2 regions of the Microbacterium sp. P2_F9 genome follow, and region 2 is predicted to be linked to the other one. Evidence: predicted binding sites of a transcription regulator. Region 2 holds the regulator's gene; the other holds the start of a gene.
The links. Region 2 encodes LexA, which represses DNA repair genes until DNA is damaged. Its sites were predicted from a motif close to TCGAACANNTGTTCGA; they were not measured.
Positions count from the first base shown of each region.

Region 1 (8,452 bases), on a different contig from region 2:
GCGACGAACCAGTCGCCGGGGAACGAGATCCCGCCCGAGCCGGGCTGTTCGAATCGCAGCAGCGCATCCAGGGCGTCGACGAACGCGACGAACCTCTCGTGCCGCTGGCGCGGGGTGAGCTCCGTCTGACCGAGAACGTACGCATCGAAGCCGGTTCCCCCCGACCCGACACCGACCAGCACGCGTCCGCCCGCGATGTCGTCCAGCGTCGCGAGCTCCTTCGCGAACGGCACCGGATGCCGGTAGTTCGGGCTCGCGACGAAGAGCCTGAGACCGATGCGGTCCGTGACGGTCGCCGCGGCCGTCAGGGTCGGGATCGTCGCATGCCACGGCTGATCCGCGAGACTCCGCCAGGACAGGTGGTCGTACGTCCATGCGTGATCGAACCCGTACTCCTCGGCCTGGCGCCACCGACGCGCTGCCATGGGCCAGCTCTCTTGCGGCAGGATGACGATTCCGTGTCTCATCCCCGCCACGCTACGCCGGCCTAGCCGAGTTCGGATGGGTGGGTGAGCCGCCACCACTCAGTCGGCGGGATGATGCTCCCCTCGATTTCGACGTCTGCTGTCACGGTGTTCGGCCCGGCCGTCCATGTGACAGTCCCGACGACCTCGCCATCTTTGTAGGTCGTGGGCGTCGTCGTGTCCGTCGTCACGGTGATCGGGGTGTCCGACCACGTGAAGATCGAGGCGCCGTCGCCCAGCACCAAATGCGCGGTCGAGCCCCAGGGTGTCGTAAGGGTGCCGACTTCCTGGCCGTCTGTCGCCAGCTGCACGGAGTGGAAGCCATCGCGGATGCTGTGCAGCAGAGTGAGGACGACTTCGTCGACAGCGGCTCGGGAGTAGCCGCCGAGCATCACTCCGGTGACGCTCAGCGGCTGAGCCGCTCCGACATCGAGGGATGCCGTGTACAGCAGGCTGTAGTTTCCGTCGCCCAGATTGCCGGTCTTGAGCCCCGTGATCCCGTCGCGGCCCAGCAGATCGTTGGTGTTGGACATTCCGCCGGGGCCGCTGAGTTCCAGGTAGGAAGTCGCGGCGATCTGCGCGATCGCTGGATCCGCGGCAGCGAGCTTTCCGATGGCGATGAGGTCGCTCGGAGTGCTCGTGTTGCGAGGGCTGATGCCGGTCGGCTCGACGATCGTGGTGCCGGTGAGAGCGTGCGCGGAGAGCCACTGCCGCGCCGCGCTGAGGAACCTGCCTTGGGACCCGAACGCCCAGGTGGACACCGCCTCGGCATAGTTGCTCGCCGACGGGATCAGCATCGTCGCGAGGGCGTCGCGCAGCGACATCGCGCTGCCGGTCGGCATCGCGGCGATCTTCGCGCCCATCACGTAGTACTTGTCGTAGAGGTCGTGGTCGGCCTTGTGGAAGGTGATCGTGGGTCCGGGATCGTCGGCGCCCGCTAGCGGCTTCGCGTCGAGGACCACGAGCGCGGTGATCAGTTTGCTGATGCTCGCGATCGGGCGAGGATCGTTGGTGCCGCTGCTGGTCCAGATGCCGCTTGCCGTGGTGCCGAGGTACTCATCGGCTCCGGAGATGCTGATCGCCGAGGCGCCATCCACGGGGAGGACGATCGCGGCGGCATCCTGCACCGGCGCATGCGGCGCCTGCGATGCGACGACCGGTGCGCTCAGCGGCGCGTTCAGAGCCCAGCCGACGTAGCCTCCGGGCGCGCCGACCACGACCGCGATCACGACCGAGGTGATGATCAGGCCCCGGCGCCGGCGGGCACGTCGCGCCTTGGGTTCGAACTGTGGCGCGTGATCGGGGAACTCTTCCTCGTGCCGCATCAGCTCCGCGAAGTCGGAAAGCTCATCCGGCGATCGATCCTGCGTCGTCATACTGCCCCGTTGATGAGTGAAGAGATTCCATCCTGCATCAGCACGGATAGGACGACCAATCAGCTGCCCGGCCCCGACGGGGACCCTCCATCACTCCGGATGCCGGCTGTGGTCTGCGACGTCAGGTGTCGACCGCAGCACGTCGGCGATCTCCTCCTCCGGGCGCGGCGCGATGTTCTCGTCGACCTCGAGCTCGGGGACGCTCGGCTCATCTGGGCCGGGGATGTGATGCTCCGGGGAGTGCTCGTTGGGAGTGGACACGGCGGCTCCTTCGGTCAGCGACATCCACAGCGTAGGCCGATTTCGCCGCTGGGGCGCAGGCTGGCGTTCCACTCGTCGTGACGACGATTCGGGTCGGCGGGTAGCCTCGCCCCTAGGAGGAACCCATGGCCATCAAACTCGAGAACGTCGGCATCGCCGTTCGCGACCTCGACGCGACGATCGCCTTCTTCACCGACCTCGGTCTCACGGTGATCGGTCGCGACACGGTCAGTGGCGAGTGGACCGACACCGCGGTGGGTCTAGACGGCAACCACGCCAACATCGCGATGCTGCAGACCCCGGACGGACTCGGCACCCTCGAGCTCTTCGAGTACCTCCACCCGGAGGCGATCGAGACAGAACCTACCCGTCCCAACGAGATCGGCATGCACCGCGTCGCCTTCTCGGTCGACGACATCGACGAGGCGCTGGCAATCGCTGCGAGGCACGGCTGCCTGCCGCTGCGCGGCGTGGCCACCTACCAGGACATCTACAAGCTCACCTACGTCCGCGGACCCAGCGGCATCATCGTGATGCTCGCCGAGGAATTGAAAAGGGACCCTACATGATCGCTCGATTCGAAGAGCTCGACTGGCAAGAGACGCGGATGGGCGAACTGACCCTCCGCCGGCGTGCCGACGCGGAGACGGGTGAGCTGATCTACGAGGTGAAGCTGAAGGACGAGTACCTGATGTCGAGCCTGTTCACCGTCGCCGAGGAGGAGCTCGCGACACTGGGCCTCGCTGCGGTCGAAGGCGCCGACCTGAACGTGCTCGTGGGAGGGCTGGGCCTGGGTTACACGGCCGCGACGGCCTTGCACGATGACCGCGTGCGCAGGCTGGATGTGATCGATGCGCTCCCCGCGGTCATCGGGTGGCATGAGCGCGAACTCCTCCCGGTGTCCGCGCAGCTGGTGCGGGATCCGCGGGTCACGCTGGTCCACGACGACTTCTTCGCCGTGGTGCGCCGGCCGCCCGCGCCAGAGGATGTCCGGTACGACGCCATCCTGCTCGATGTCGATCATTCCCCACGTCACACCCTCGATCCGAGTCACGCCGACCTCTACACCGCGACCGGACTCGAATCCCTCGCCCAGCACCTCGCCGACCGGGGCGTCTTCGCGCTGTGGTCGGACGATCCCCCCGACGCCGACTTCATGACCACGCTCTCCTCGGTCCTCGACGACAGCGCAGCGCACGTCGTGACGTTCGCCAACCGCCTCACCGGCGGCACCTCATCGAACACGGTCTACGTCGCAACCCGGCGGCAGGAGACCCGGTGAGCGGCGCGACCTCTTCTGAGGAGCTGCTCGATGTTCGGATCCGCCCCATTGTCGTCACCGATGCGGCCGAGGTGTTCACCCTCCAGCGGGCGGCCTTCATCGAGGAGGCGATTCTCTACGACACGCTCGACACCCCGGCACTCACCCAGACGTTCGACGAGCTGAAAGCGGAACTCGCGACGAACAGCGGCTGCGTGGCGCTGGTCGGATCGCGGATGGTGGGCTCCGTCAGGGCGCGATCGGTCGGAGATGTGCTGAGAATCGGACGCCTCGCGGTGGTCCCCGATCTGCAGGGTCGGGGAATCGGAACCCGGCTGCTCCAAGCCGTCGAGGCGCGATCGGATGCCGCGGAGGCCGAGCTCTTCACCGGAGCGCTCAGTGTCGCGAATCTTCGCCTGTACCAACGCGAGGGTTATGTGGAAACGCATCGGGTCGCGCTGCCCGCGGTGGAGCTGGTCTACCTGCGCAAACTGCTGTCGTAGCGCCCAACTGACCCCGAATCCGCCGCCCGCGGACCAAAGGATGCCGCGACCCGGGCCCTCGATGGGCCTCAGGCCGCGGCATCCGCGCTTCGTCGCGAAGTCAGCGCTTGGCGAGCTCGCGGCCGACGATTTCGCGCATGATCTCGTTCGTGCCGCCGTAGATGCGGTGCACGCGCGCGTCGAGGAACGCGCGGGCGATCGGGTACTCGGTGATGTACCCGTAGCCGCCGTGCAGCTGCACGCAGACGTCGATGACATCCCATTCGCGCTCGGTCGCCCAGAACTTGACCTTCGCGGCCTCCACAGCCGAGAGCTTGCCGTCCTTGTAGGCGAGCAGGGCACGGTCCATGTACGCCCACAGGGCGTCGACCGTGGTCGCGACCTCGGCCAGCTTGAAGCGGGTGTTCTGGAAGTCGATGATCCGCTCGCCGAAGGCCTCGCGGTCCTTCGTGTACGCCAGCGTCCACTTCAGCGCGGCCTCGGCCGCGGCGGCGCCCGCGATGCCGATCGAGAGGCGCTCGAGCGGCAGGTTCATCATCAGCTGGATGAACCCCTGGCCCTCCTTGCCGCTGATCAGGTTCTCTTCCGGAACGAACACGTCGCTGAAGGACAGCTCGGCGGTGTCGTGGCCCTGGAAGCCCATCTTGTGGAGCTTCTTGCCGTGGTCGAAGCCCGCCATGCCGTTCTCGATCAGCAGCAGGCTGAAGGCATCCGCCTTGTTGCCCTCGCCGGTCTTGACGAACGTGACGATGACATCGGCGGTCTTGCCGCTCGAGATGAACGTCTTCGCGCCATTGACGATGTATCCGCCCTCGACCCGCTTGGCGGTGGTCTTGATGCCGCGGAGGTCGCTGCCCGCGCCGGGCTCGCTCATCGCGAGGGCGCCGAGGATCTCGCCGGTCGCCATGCCGGGGAGCCACTTCTCCTTCTGCTCCTGCGTGCCCATGTGCACGAGGTAGGGGATGGCGAGGTCGTCCTGGATGCCGAAGGCGCCGGCGAGCGAGCCTGCGCCGGCGAGGATCACCTCTTCGTTGACGATGGCGCGGAAGCGGTAGTCCTGAAGCATCCCGGCGCCGCCGAACTCCTCTGGGACCGAGAGTCCAATGAGGCCCGACTCGCCTGCGGCCAGCATGGTCGCACGATCGACCTCGCCCGCGGCATCCCACCGCTCCCGCGCCTCGTTCGTCACGTAGCGCTTGATGAACTCCTTGACGACGTCGCGGAACGCCTCGTGGTCCTCGTCGTAGATGTCGCGCTCCATGCGCCCCTCCTCGTTGAAGTCTGCCCGGCGATTACAGACCAGGAAGACCCGGACGATCGCGCGGCGGATGACATTGCATCTCACCTATAACGGTACTCGGTATCACGGACTGCGGATGCCGCCACCTCGGTCGCGCGCAGGCTCAGCCGACGTAGTCCGGCGCCGCGGGCATGCCGAGGAACTGTTCGAGCGTGTGCCAGGCGCCCGCGTGATACTCCGCCGCGAGCTCGGGGCCGACGTAGCGCAGATGCCAGGGCTCCGGCGAGTAGCCGGTGATGTCGGTGTACCCGTCCTCATAACGGACGATCCACCCGAACTCCCACGAGTGCGCGGCCACCCACTGCTGCTGCGCCGTGCCGGCGAAGCTCTCGAGCCCGACGCAGCCGCCCGAACAGGCCGTGACGTCGGCAGCGAGTCCGGACTGGTGCTCGCTGTAGCCGGGCCGCGCGCTGACGGTGTCGGCGTGCGCCCGCCCATTCGCCGACACCTGTGCTCCGTAGGTCGACTGCTGCGTCCGGTAGGACCGATACCCGCTGTCGAGCGCGATCTCGCCCGCACCGGCGGTCTTCGCGGCTGCGACCATCGTGGTGAGGGCGGCTGCGGCATCCGTGCGAAGCGATCCGCCGCTGATGTCGCGCACGGCTGCGGGCGCGCCCAGGGGCGACGGCCGGTAGTCGATCGGGTCGTACGGCCGGGTCTTGTTGACAAGCACCCAAACGTGCGCCGGGTCGTCCAGGGGAACGCACGGTGCCGTGCCCGCCGCCACCGTGGCCCGGAACGGCTCGGCACCCCCGGCGAGCGCGAGCGCGGTCGTATCGTCGCCCGCGCCGATCGCGGCGACGAATTCCGGGTTCGCACAGACATCGACCAGCGCCGGAACCGCGGACGACGACGGAGCGGGAATCGCCGCCACCGACTCGGGAAGTGGGACGGGATCAGGCTCGTCGGCGACGGTTCGGGTGGCGGTCGTCTTCATGGGCGTCGTCACCGCCGCCGTGATGGCCATCGTGCCGCCGATCAGCAGCGCGGCAGCGGCGACAAGACCGAACCCCGCCCGGATCCATGCCGCCCGCCGGGTGCGCAGATGCCGGGCCGGCGTGACGTCGGACTCGAGCAGCTCGGTCCCACGCACCTCCCGACGGGTCGGGCCGGTGGTGGCCGGGGGCTCTTCTGTGCGGTTGTGCTGCTGTGCTGGGGCGGCTGGCACAGCGGCCTCCCGCGCGCGGAGCTCGCGACGGGTCAGGCCGGTTGCAGTCGGCGTCGCCGGCGTTCGGGTCGCCCCGTCCGGGGTCTCCCGGGCATTCTCAACGCCGGGAGCCGGCCCCGTCGCCGGAACATAGTTCGAGCGGTGGCGCGCGGGCACCGGAGCGGGTGACGTTGCTCCCACCCATTCCGGAAGGTCGTCCCAGTTCGCCGCAGACGAGTCGGAGTTCGCCGCGTCCGCCTGCCGTTCGGGCGCACCAGTGTCGTCGCGCGGCTCGCGAGCCGCGCGACGGCTCGTGGGCGGAGCGTGCGGTCCGGGTGCCGTCACTCAGCCATTCTCCCCCGAGTTGCCGCGACGGATTCAGGCATGACCGATTCGCGGCATTCTAATCGTCTTTTTGTTCTATTCTGCTTGACACACATTCGTACGTCTGTTCTCATGGGATGGTGCGATGGCAAGGTCAGGAACTGGGAGTGGCGGATGCCGCGGCCCTGCCCGGCATGGAACAGCTCAATGGACTGGTGCGATCGGTGACGACGCCCGAGTTCTCCGGCATGACGTTCCACGAGGTGATGAGCAAGAGCGCCCTCAATCATGTGCCTGGGGCCTCCGCGATGCCGTTCGACTGGACGGTGAACCCGTATCGCGGATGCAGTCATGCTTGCTCCTACTGCGTAGGTCCCGACACGCTGGTGCTCTGCGCGGACGGTCGGCAGCGGCGCATCGACGAGCTCACGATCGGTCAGGAGATCATCGGAACGGAGCAGCGTGGCGACTACCGTCGCTACGTCCGGACGCACGTCGCGGCGAAGTGGGCGACACGCAAGCGCGCTTACCGCGTCACTCTCGCGGACGGAACGGAACTCGTCGCGAGCGGTGACCACCGCTTCCTCACTGAACGCGGGTGGAAGCATGTCAAAGGCGCGATGGGTGGAGCAGATCAGCGGCCGTACCTCACCACCAACAACCGACTGATGGGTTTCGGCCTCGGCGGTCGCGCCGTCCTCGGCCCTCATCTCGGCGGCGACTATCGGCGGGGTTACCTCTCTGGCATGATCCGCGGCGACGGGATGCTGTTCCATCGCTCGTATACGGATCTTGTTCGCACAAGGGCGATCCATCGCTTCCGGCTCGCGCTGGCCGACGTTGAGGCACTCGATCGAACCCGACAACTTCTCGCCGACKAGGGGATAGCCACCGACACACGACCTTTCACGACGGCCACCGCGACGCGACGCGCCATGACCGCGATCCACTCCGCACGTCGAGCGGACGTGGACGCGATCGAAAGGATCATCACAGTCCCGCGGTTGCGGACCCATGCCTGGCATGCGGGGTTCCTGGCGGGAATCTTCGATGCGGAAGGCTCTCACTCGGGCGGCATCCTTCGGATCAGCAACAAAGATCCGGAGGTGCTCCGGCTGATCGGCGAGGCCCTCACCGCGCACGGTTTGTCTCACGTCGTCGAGCCGGTGAACGCGAACGGTGTTCGCAACGTCCGCGTGTCAGGTGGACTCCCCATGCGACAGCGATTCTTCCGAATCACCGAGCCAGCGATCACCCGGAAGATCGACATCGTGGGCACTGCGGTCAAGACGGTCGCCGACCTCCGGGTTGTGAGTATCGAGGATCTCGGGCATGACATCGAGATGGTCGACATCACGACAGGCACCGGCGATTTCATCGCCAACGGCGTCATCAGCCACAACTGCTTCGCCCGGGCGACCCACGAATACCTCGACCTCGACGCGGGGCACGACTTCGACTCGCAGATCGTCGTCAAGATCAACGTCGCCGGGGTGCTCCGCCGCGAGCTCGCCCGCGGCTCCTGGCAGCGCGATCCGGTCATGCTGGGCACGAACACCGACCCGTATCAGCGTGCGGAGGGACGCTACCGGCTCATGCCGGGGATCGTGTCGGCGCTGACCGACGCGGGCACGCCGTTCTCGATCCTCACGAAGGGAACGCTGCTGCGCCGAGACCTTCCGCTGCTGCGCGAGGCCGCGGCATCCGTCTCCGTCTCGATCGCGATGTCGATCGCGGTGTTCGACGACGCCCTGCAGAAGTCGGTCGAACCGGGCACGCCGACCGCGTCGGCGCGGCTCGATACTGTGCGAGCGGC
Region 1 covers NZ_JBFUFC010000076.1:5,065-13,516, reverse strand. Annotated here, with positions in the region: gene AC1DVT_RS09905 (LLM class flavin-dependent oxidoreductase) at 1-467, opposite strand, end outside; gene AC1DVT_RS09900 (D-alanyl-D-alanine carboxypeptidase family protein) at 488-1,840, opposite strand; gene AC1DVT_RS09895 (hypothetical protein) at 1,931-2,101, opposite strand; gene AC1DVT_RS09890 (VOC family protein) at 2,227-2,670, shown strand; gene AC1DVT_RS09885 (spermidine synthase) at 2,667-3,383, shown strand; gene AC1DVT_RS09880 (GNAT family N-acetyltransferase) at 3,380-3,865, shown strand; gene AC1DVT_RS09875 (acyl-CoA dehydrogenase family protein) at 3,966-5,126, opposite strand; gene AC1DVT_RS09870 (M15 family metallopeptidase) at 5,269-6,657, opposite strand; gene AC1DVT_RS09865 (intein-containing Rv2578c family radical SAM protein) at 6,777-8,452, shown strand, end outside.
Region 1: a site for LexA is predicted at 6,753-6,768, ahead of AC1DVT_RS09865 (intein-containing Rv2578c family radical SAM protein). Genes of this name have one in related genera too.

Region 2 (5,500 bases):
GGAGTCCTCAGTGCTCGGTGCGACCAGCTCATCCGGTCGCTTCTGCAGCAGTTCGAGCAGCCACGCGACGACGAACGCGACGATGATGACGAGGAAGACATCCCCTGTCGACAGCGGACGCAGTGCGAAGAGCCAGAGCACGGCGAGCACGGCGATGACGACGCGGATGAGCACTCGGTAGCGCGCGAGCGCGATCCCGAACGCTCCCGTGTTCAGCCCGCGCGCCGCGAACCAGCGGCGTGCCGACGAGTTGACTCCCCGGATGAAGCTGCGCGAGCGGGCTGCCGCGGACGAGCGGCCCATGAACCACCCGAGGACTCCGATGAAGACACCCAGCAGTGCGATGATCGCCGCGGTCTGGTGCATCGAACCGATCAGCTGGCTGTAGATGACGTCGAGCCCGGCCACCGATAGATCGAGCTGCACGGCGATTTGGCCCATCACCGGGTATCCGGCCGCGAACCCGAGTGCCAGCGCGCCACCGCCGATCAGGAAGCCGACACCGGTTCCGATGATGGCGACGCTCCGTCGGCGGGCGATGAGGATGCCGAGCGCGAAGAGGGCGAGTGTGATGATCGGGAGCCAGTATCCGAGCGTGGAGGCGATCGCGTAGGTCGTGCGAATCGCGAGGAGCGTCTCACCCGTGCCGATGATGACGACCTTGTCGACCGCTGGGATCATCTGGGCCACCCCGACACCACGGTCTTCGAGGTTCTGCTTGACGCGTTCCACGATCGCGCCGAGCTGGATGCCGACGCCGTCGTCGGTCATGACGACGATCCCGCCGCCGTCCGATGTCGCAGCGGCGGTGAGGGCGCGGTGCGCGGCACGCGTCGTCGTCGCCCAGACATCGGCGAAGGCATCCGACTCGATGACCCGCGTGACTGTCGTGTTCACGAGATTCTCGAGACCGTCGGCTGCGGGGGCCTTCAGCAGATCGAGTGCCTGGGCGGCACGCGGCGGCAGGCCGAGGTCGGCGATGCCGTCGAAGACGTTCGACGTCAGCTCGCTGAAGTCGACCTGGGCCGTGATGGCGTCCATCGTCTCGTCGATGATCATGCCTTGGACGGCGGGGTCCTCGGCGAGGGGCGCGAGAGTGCTGACGAACGCATCCTCGTCGACGAGCTGCACGCGTGCCCACGCGCTCACGATCGCGATGGGAACCAGGAGCGTGGCGATCACGATGATCAGCGCCGAGACGAAGGCGCGCCAGCGGCCGGGTTCTCGCTGCCGCTTCGCCGCTGCTGGCGGGATGGGCGTCGTCGGCGCGGTGACGTCGCGGAGCGCGGTGTTCTCCGCCTCGAGCCGTGCCAGCTGTTCGCGGAGTTCGTCGATCTCGGTTGCGGCCACGACGGCCCCCTCTCGTCTGGCGCACCCCCGCGCCTTCGGCCATTCTGCCGGTCGTTGCAGTCCGAGTGCCATGCCGCGCGGGGAATCATCGCCCGTCATGGGCGAGAATTCACCGATCAGACGGCTCTGAGGACCGCGACGATCTTGCCGAGGACGACCGCGTCGTCGCCGAGGATCGGTTCGAAGGCGGAGTTGCGGGGGAGCAGCCAGGTGTGCCCGTCGCGCCTCCGGAAGGTCTTCACCGTGGCTTCGCCGTCGAGCATCGCAGCGACGATGTCGCCGTTCTCGGCGGTGGGCTGCGATCGGACGACCACCCAGTCGCCATCGCAGATCGCCGCGTCGATCATGGACTCGCCGACGATCTTCAACATGAACAGATCGCCCTTGCCGACCAGCTGACGGGGCAGCGGGAAGATCTCCTCGACCTGCTGGTCGGCCGTGATGGGGACGCCGGCGGCGATCCGCCCGACGAGGGGCACCATGGCGGCGTCGCCGACCACAGGACCGGAGTCGGCGGGATTCTCGGTGGCGCTTCCCGGGAGATCGATGAGCACCTCCATCGCGCGGGTCTTGCCCGGGTCGCGGCGCAGATAGCCGCTGAGCTCGAGCTGATTCAGCTGGTGGGTCACGCTCGAGAGGGACTTGAGGCCGACCGCGTCGCCGATCTCGCGCATGCTCGGCGGATAGCCGTGCCGGGCGATCGATCGCTGGATCACCTCCAGGATGGCGAGCTGCTTGTCGCTCAGGCTCTTGCGTCGCCGGGTCTGCGGCTTCTCGCGGCCGGTTGCCTCGGTCATCGTCCCAGCTCCTGTCTCGCGCCCCTGAGGTGCATCGTTCTTCGAATGTCGGAGGTCCCTGATGGGCTGTTCCTGTCGAAACCGTATCCGGTCAGGCAGGTGGAGCGAAGCAGACTCGCCGCGTTTCGTGTTCGAGGAACTGCTGTGTTCCACCGCACTTGACAGGATATTGCATCGAAGATAACTTCGGAAGAGAGATTCGCATCCGGCGCTCCCGGCCGAGTTCCGGATGCGAACCTCTCCCCACTCTCAGGAGGACCTCATGACCGCCATCGGATTCTCGGGCGCTGCGACACACCGCATCTCCGCCGTCGGTGCGACCGCTGTGGGCGGCACGCGACTTCGTCTCACGACACGCGGTCGCCGCGTGCTGGCGACCATGGCGGCGTTCCCCGCGGTGGTGGCACTGAGCATCGCGGTGATCAGCGGCGGGGCGGCACTCGCGTCGCGCGATGCCGGGGCTCCGGCGGGCTCCTTCACGACGATCACGGTCGCCGCGGGCGACTCGCTCTGGTCGATCGCCGAAGAGGTCGCGCCGACTGCTGACCCGCGCGATGTCGTGGATGCCATCGTCCGGCTGAACGCTCTCGAGGGCGTCACAGTGGCGGCAGGACAGCGCATCGCCATTCCCGCCGAGTACGCGCCCGCCCACTGATCCCGTCGCCTCTACGATGGGAGGGGTGAGCCTCGATCGACTGCCCCTTCGTGACGATCTGCGTGGTATGACGCCTTATGGCGCACCGCAGGCGCCGCTCCCCGTCGCACTCAACGTCAACGAGAACACGCATCCTGTCCCGCAGGAAGTGGCCGACGACATCCTCGACTCGATCGCACTGGCGCTGCGCGACATCAATCGCTACCCCGACCGTGAGTTCACCGCTCTCCGCGAAGGCTTCGCGGAGTACCTGGGGCATGGCCTCACGGCGGATCAGCTCTGGGCGGCGAACGGATCCAACGAGGTCCTGCAGCATGTCCTGCAGGCTTTCGCCGGTCCTGGCCGCACCGCCTTCGGGTTCGCGCCGACGTACTCGATGTACCCGCTGCTGGCCCGCGCCACCGGCGCATCATGGATCGCGGGGGAGCGCCGGCACGATTTCACCGTCGACGCCGAGAGCGCGGCAGCCCAGGTCGAACAGGCCGCACCCGATGTGGTCTTCCTGTGCGCGCCGAACAACCCGACCGGCACGCCCATGACGCTCGACGTCATCGAGGCGGTCTATGACGCCACCCAGGGGATCGTGGTGGTCGACGAGGCGTACCAGGAGTTCGCCCCGCGCGACGAGCGGTCCGCCCTCACGCTGCTGCCCGGCCGCGAGCGGCTCGTGGTTTCGCGGACGATGAGCAAGGCCTTCGCGTTCGCGGGTGCCCGCGTGGGCTACCTCGCCGCCGATCCCGCGGTCGTGGACGCGCTTCGCCTCGTGCGGCTGCCGTACCACTTGAGTGCGCTGACCCAGGCTGCGGCGACGGCGGCCCTGCGCCACGCGCAGACGATGCTGCGGATGGTCGACGAGATCGTCGCGCAGCGCGACCGCACGTCCGCGACGCTCGAGGCGCTCGGCTACGAACCGCACGAGTCGTGGACGAACTTCGTCCTCTTCGGCGGCGTCGACGATCCTGCCGCCACCTGGCAGGCCCTCTACGACCGTGGCGTGCTCATCCGGGATGTCGGCATCGCGCGCCATCTTCGCGTGACCGCCGGGACCGAGGACGAGACGACGGCGTTCCTGGAGGCGCTGGCCTCGATAGACTCGGCGGCATGACCGGACGCACCGCTTCACTGCGCCGCGCGACGAGCGAATCGACCGTCGAGCTCGAAGTCAACCTCGACGGCACCGGCCGAAGCCACATCGACACGACAGTCCCGTTCTTCGACCACCTGCTGACCGCGTTCGCGAAGCACTCGCTCACCGACCTCACCGTGCGTGCGTCGGGCGACACGGAGATCGACGCGCACCACACCGTCGAAGACGTCGCGATCGTGCTCGGTCAGAGCATCCGCGAGGCGCTTGGTGACAAGACCGGCATCTCGCGCTACGGCGACGCGCTCGTGCCCCTCGACGAGGCCCTCGCCCAGGCGGTCGTGGACATCTCGGGCCGGCCCTATCTCGTCCACACCGGCGAGCCGGCCGGTTTCGAGCACCACCTCATCGGCGGCCACTTCACCGGTTCGCTGGTGCGGCACACGTTCGAGGCCATCTCGTTCAACGCCGCGCTCACCGTGCACGTGCGCGTGCTGTCCGGGCGCGATCCGCACCACATCGCGGAGGCCGAGTACAAGGCCTTCGCCCGCGCGTTCCGCCAGGCGAAAGCGCTCGACCCGCTCGTCGACGGCGTGCCCTCGACGAAGGGCGCCCTGTGAGCCGACCGCTCGTCGCGGTGCTCGACTACGGCTCGGGGAATGTGCACTCCGCGGTCAAGGCTCTCGCTGCGGCCGGGGCCGACGCACGCCTGACCGCGGATCGCGGCCTCATCCGCGACGCCGACGGACTCGTCGTGCCCGGGGTCGGCGCGTTCCGCGCCGTCATGGACGCGCTGAACGCGGTGCGCGCGGGCGAGCTCATCGAACGGCGCCTCGCCGGCGGTCGGCATGTGCTGGGCATCTGCGTCGGCATGCAGGTCATGTTCGAACTCGGGGTCGAGCGCGGAGTCGACACCGAGGGGTTCGGCGAGTGGCCAGGCGTCGTGACCGAACTCGACGCACCGGTGCTGCCGCACATGGGCTGGAACACCGTCGACCCGGGGGAGGGCTCGCGCCTGTTCCGCGGCATCGAGGACGAGCGGTTCTACTTCGTCCACTCGTTCGGCGCCCAGAAGTGGCTCCTGGATGTGCAGCCCCCATTCCCGAAGCCCGCGGTCACCTGGTCCACCCACGGGGCTCCGTTCATCGCCGCTGTCGAGAACGGCCCGCTGTCTGCCACCCAGTTCCATCCCGAGAAGTCCGGCTCTGCCGGCATCCGACTCCTGTCCAATTGGATCGGCGTGCTCGGCGGGGCTACTCTCTGAATTCGTGCCTTCCCCGCGGCGCCGAGGCGCCGCCACGACATCTTCCTGAGGATCCATGAACGACTTCGCGTCCCCTCCCGAACTGATCCTCCTTCCCGCCGTGGATGTCGCCGGCGGCAAGGCGGTTCGCCTGACGCAGGGTGAGGCGGGCACCGAGACGAACTACGGCGACCCCGTCGACGCTGCGCTCGACTTCGCGCGTCAGGGCGCGCGGTGGATCCACCTCGTCGACCTCGACGCCGCCTTCGGGCGGGGCAGCAACGCGAGCGTGATCCGCAAGGTGATCAAGCACGTGCGCGGCGTGCAGGTCGAGGTCTCCGGCGGCATCCGCGACGACGAGTCGCTGGAGG
Region 2 covers NZ_JBFUFC010000067.1:12,326-17,825, reverse strand. Annotated here, with positions in the region: partial or broken gene AC1DVT_RS09165 (hypothetical protein) at 1-1,350, opposite strand, end outside; gene lexA (transcriptional repressor LexA) at 1,467-2,147, opposite strand; gene AC1DVT_RS09155 (LysM peptidoglycan-binding domain-containing protein) at 2,410-2,802, shown strand; gene AC1DVT_RS09150 (histidinol-phosphate transaminase) at 2,819-3,907, shown strand; gene hisB (imidazoleglycerol-phosphate dehydratase HisB) at 3,904-4,506, shown strand; gene hisH (imidazole glycerol phosphate synthase subunit HisH) at 4,503-5,150, shown strand; gene priA (bifunctional 1-(5-phosphoribosyl)-5-((5-phosphoribosylamino)methylideneamino)imidazole-4-carboxamide isomerase/phosphoribosylanthranilate isomerase PriA) at 5,206-5,500, shown strand, end outside.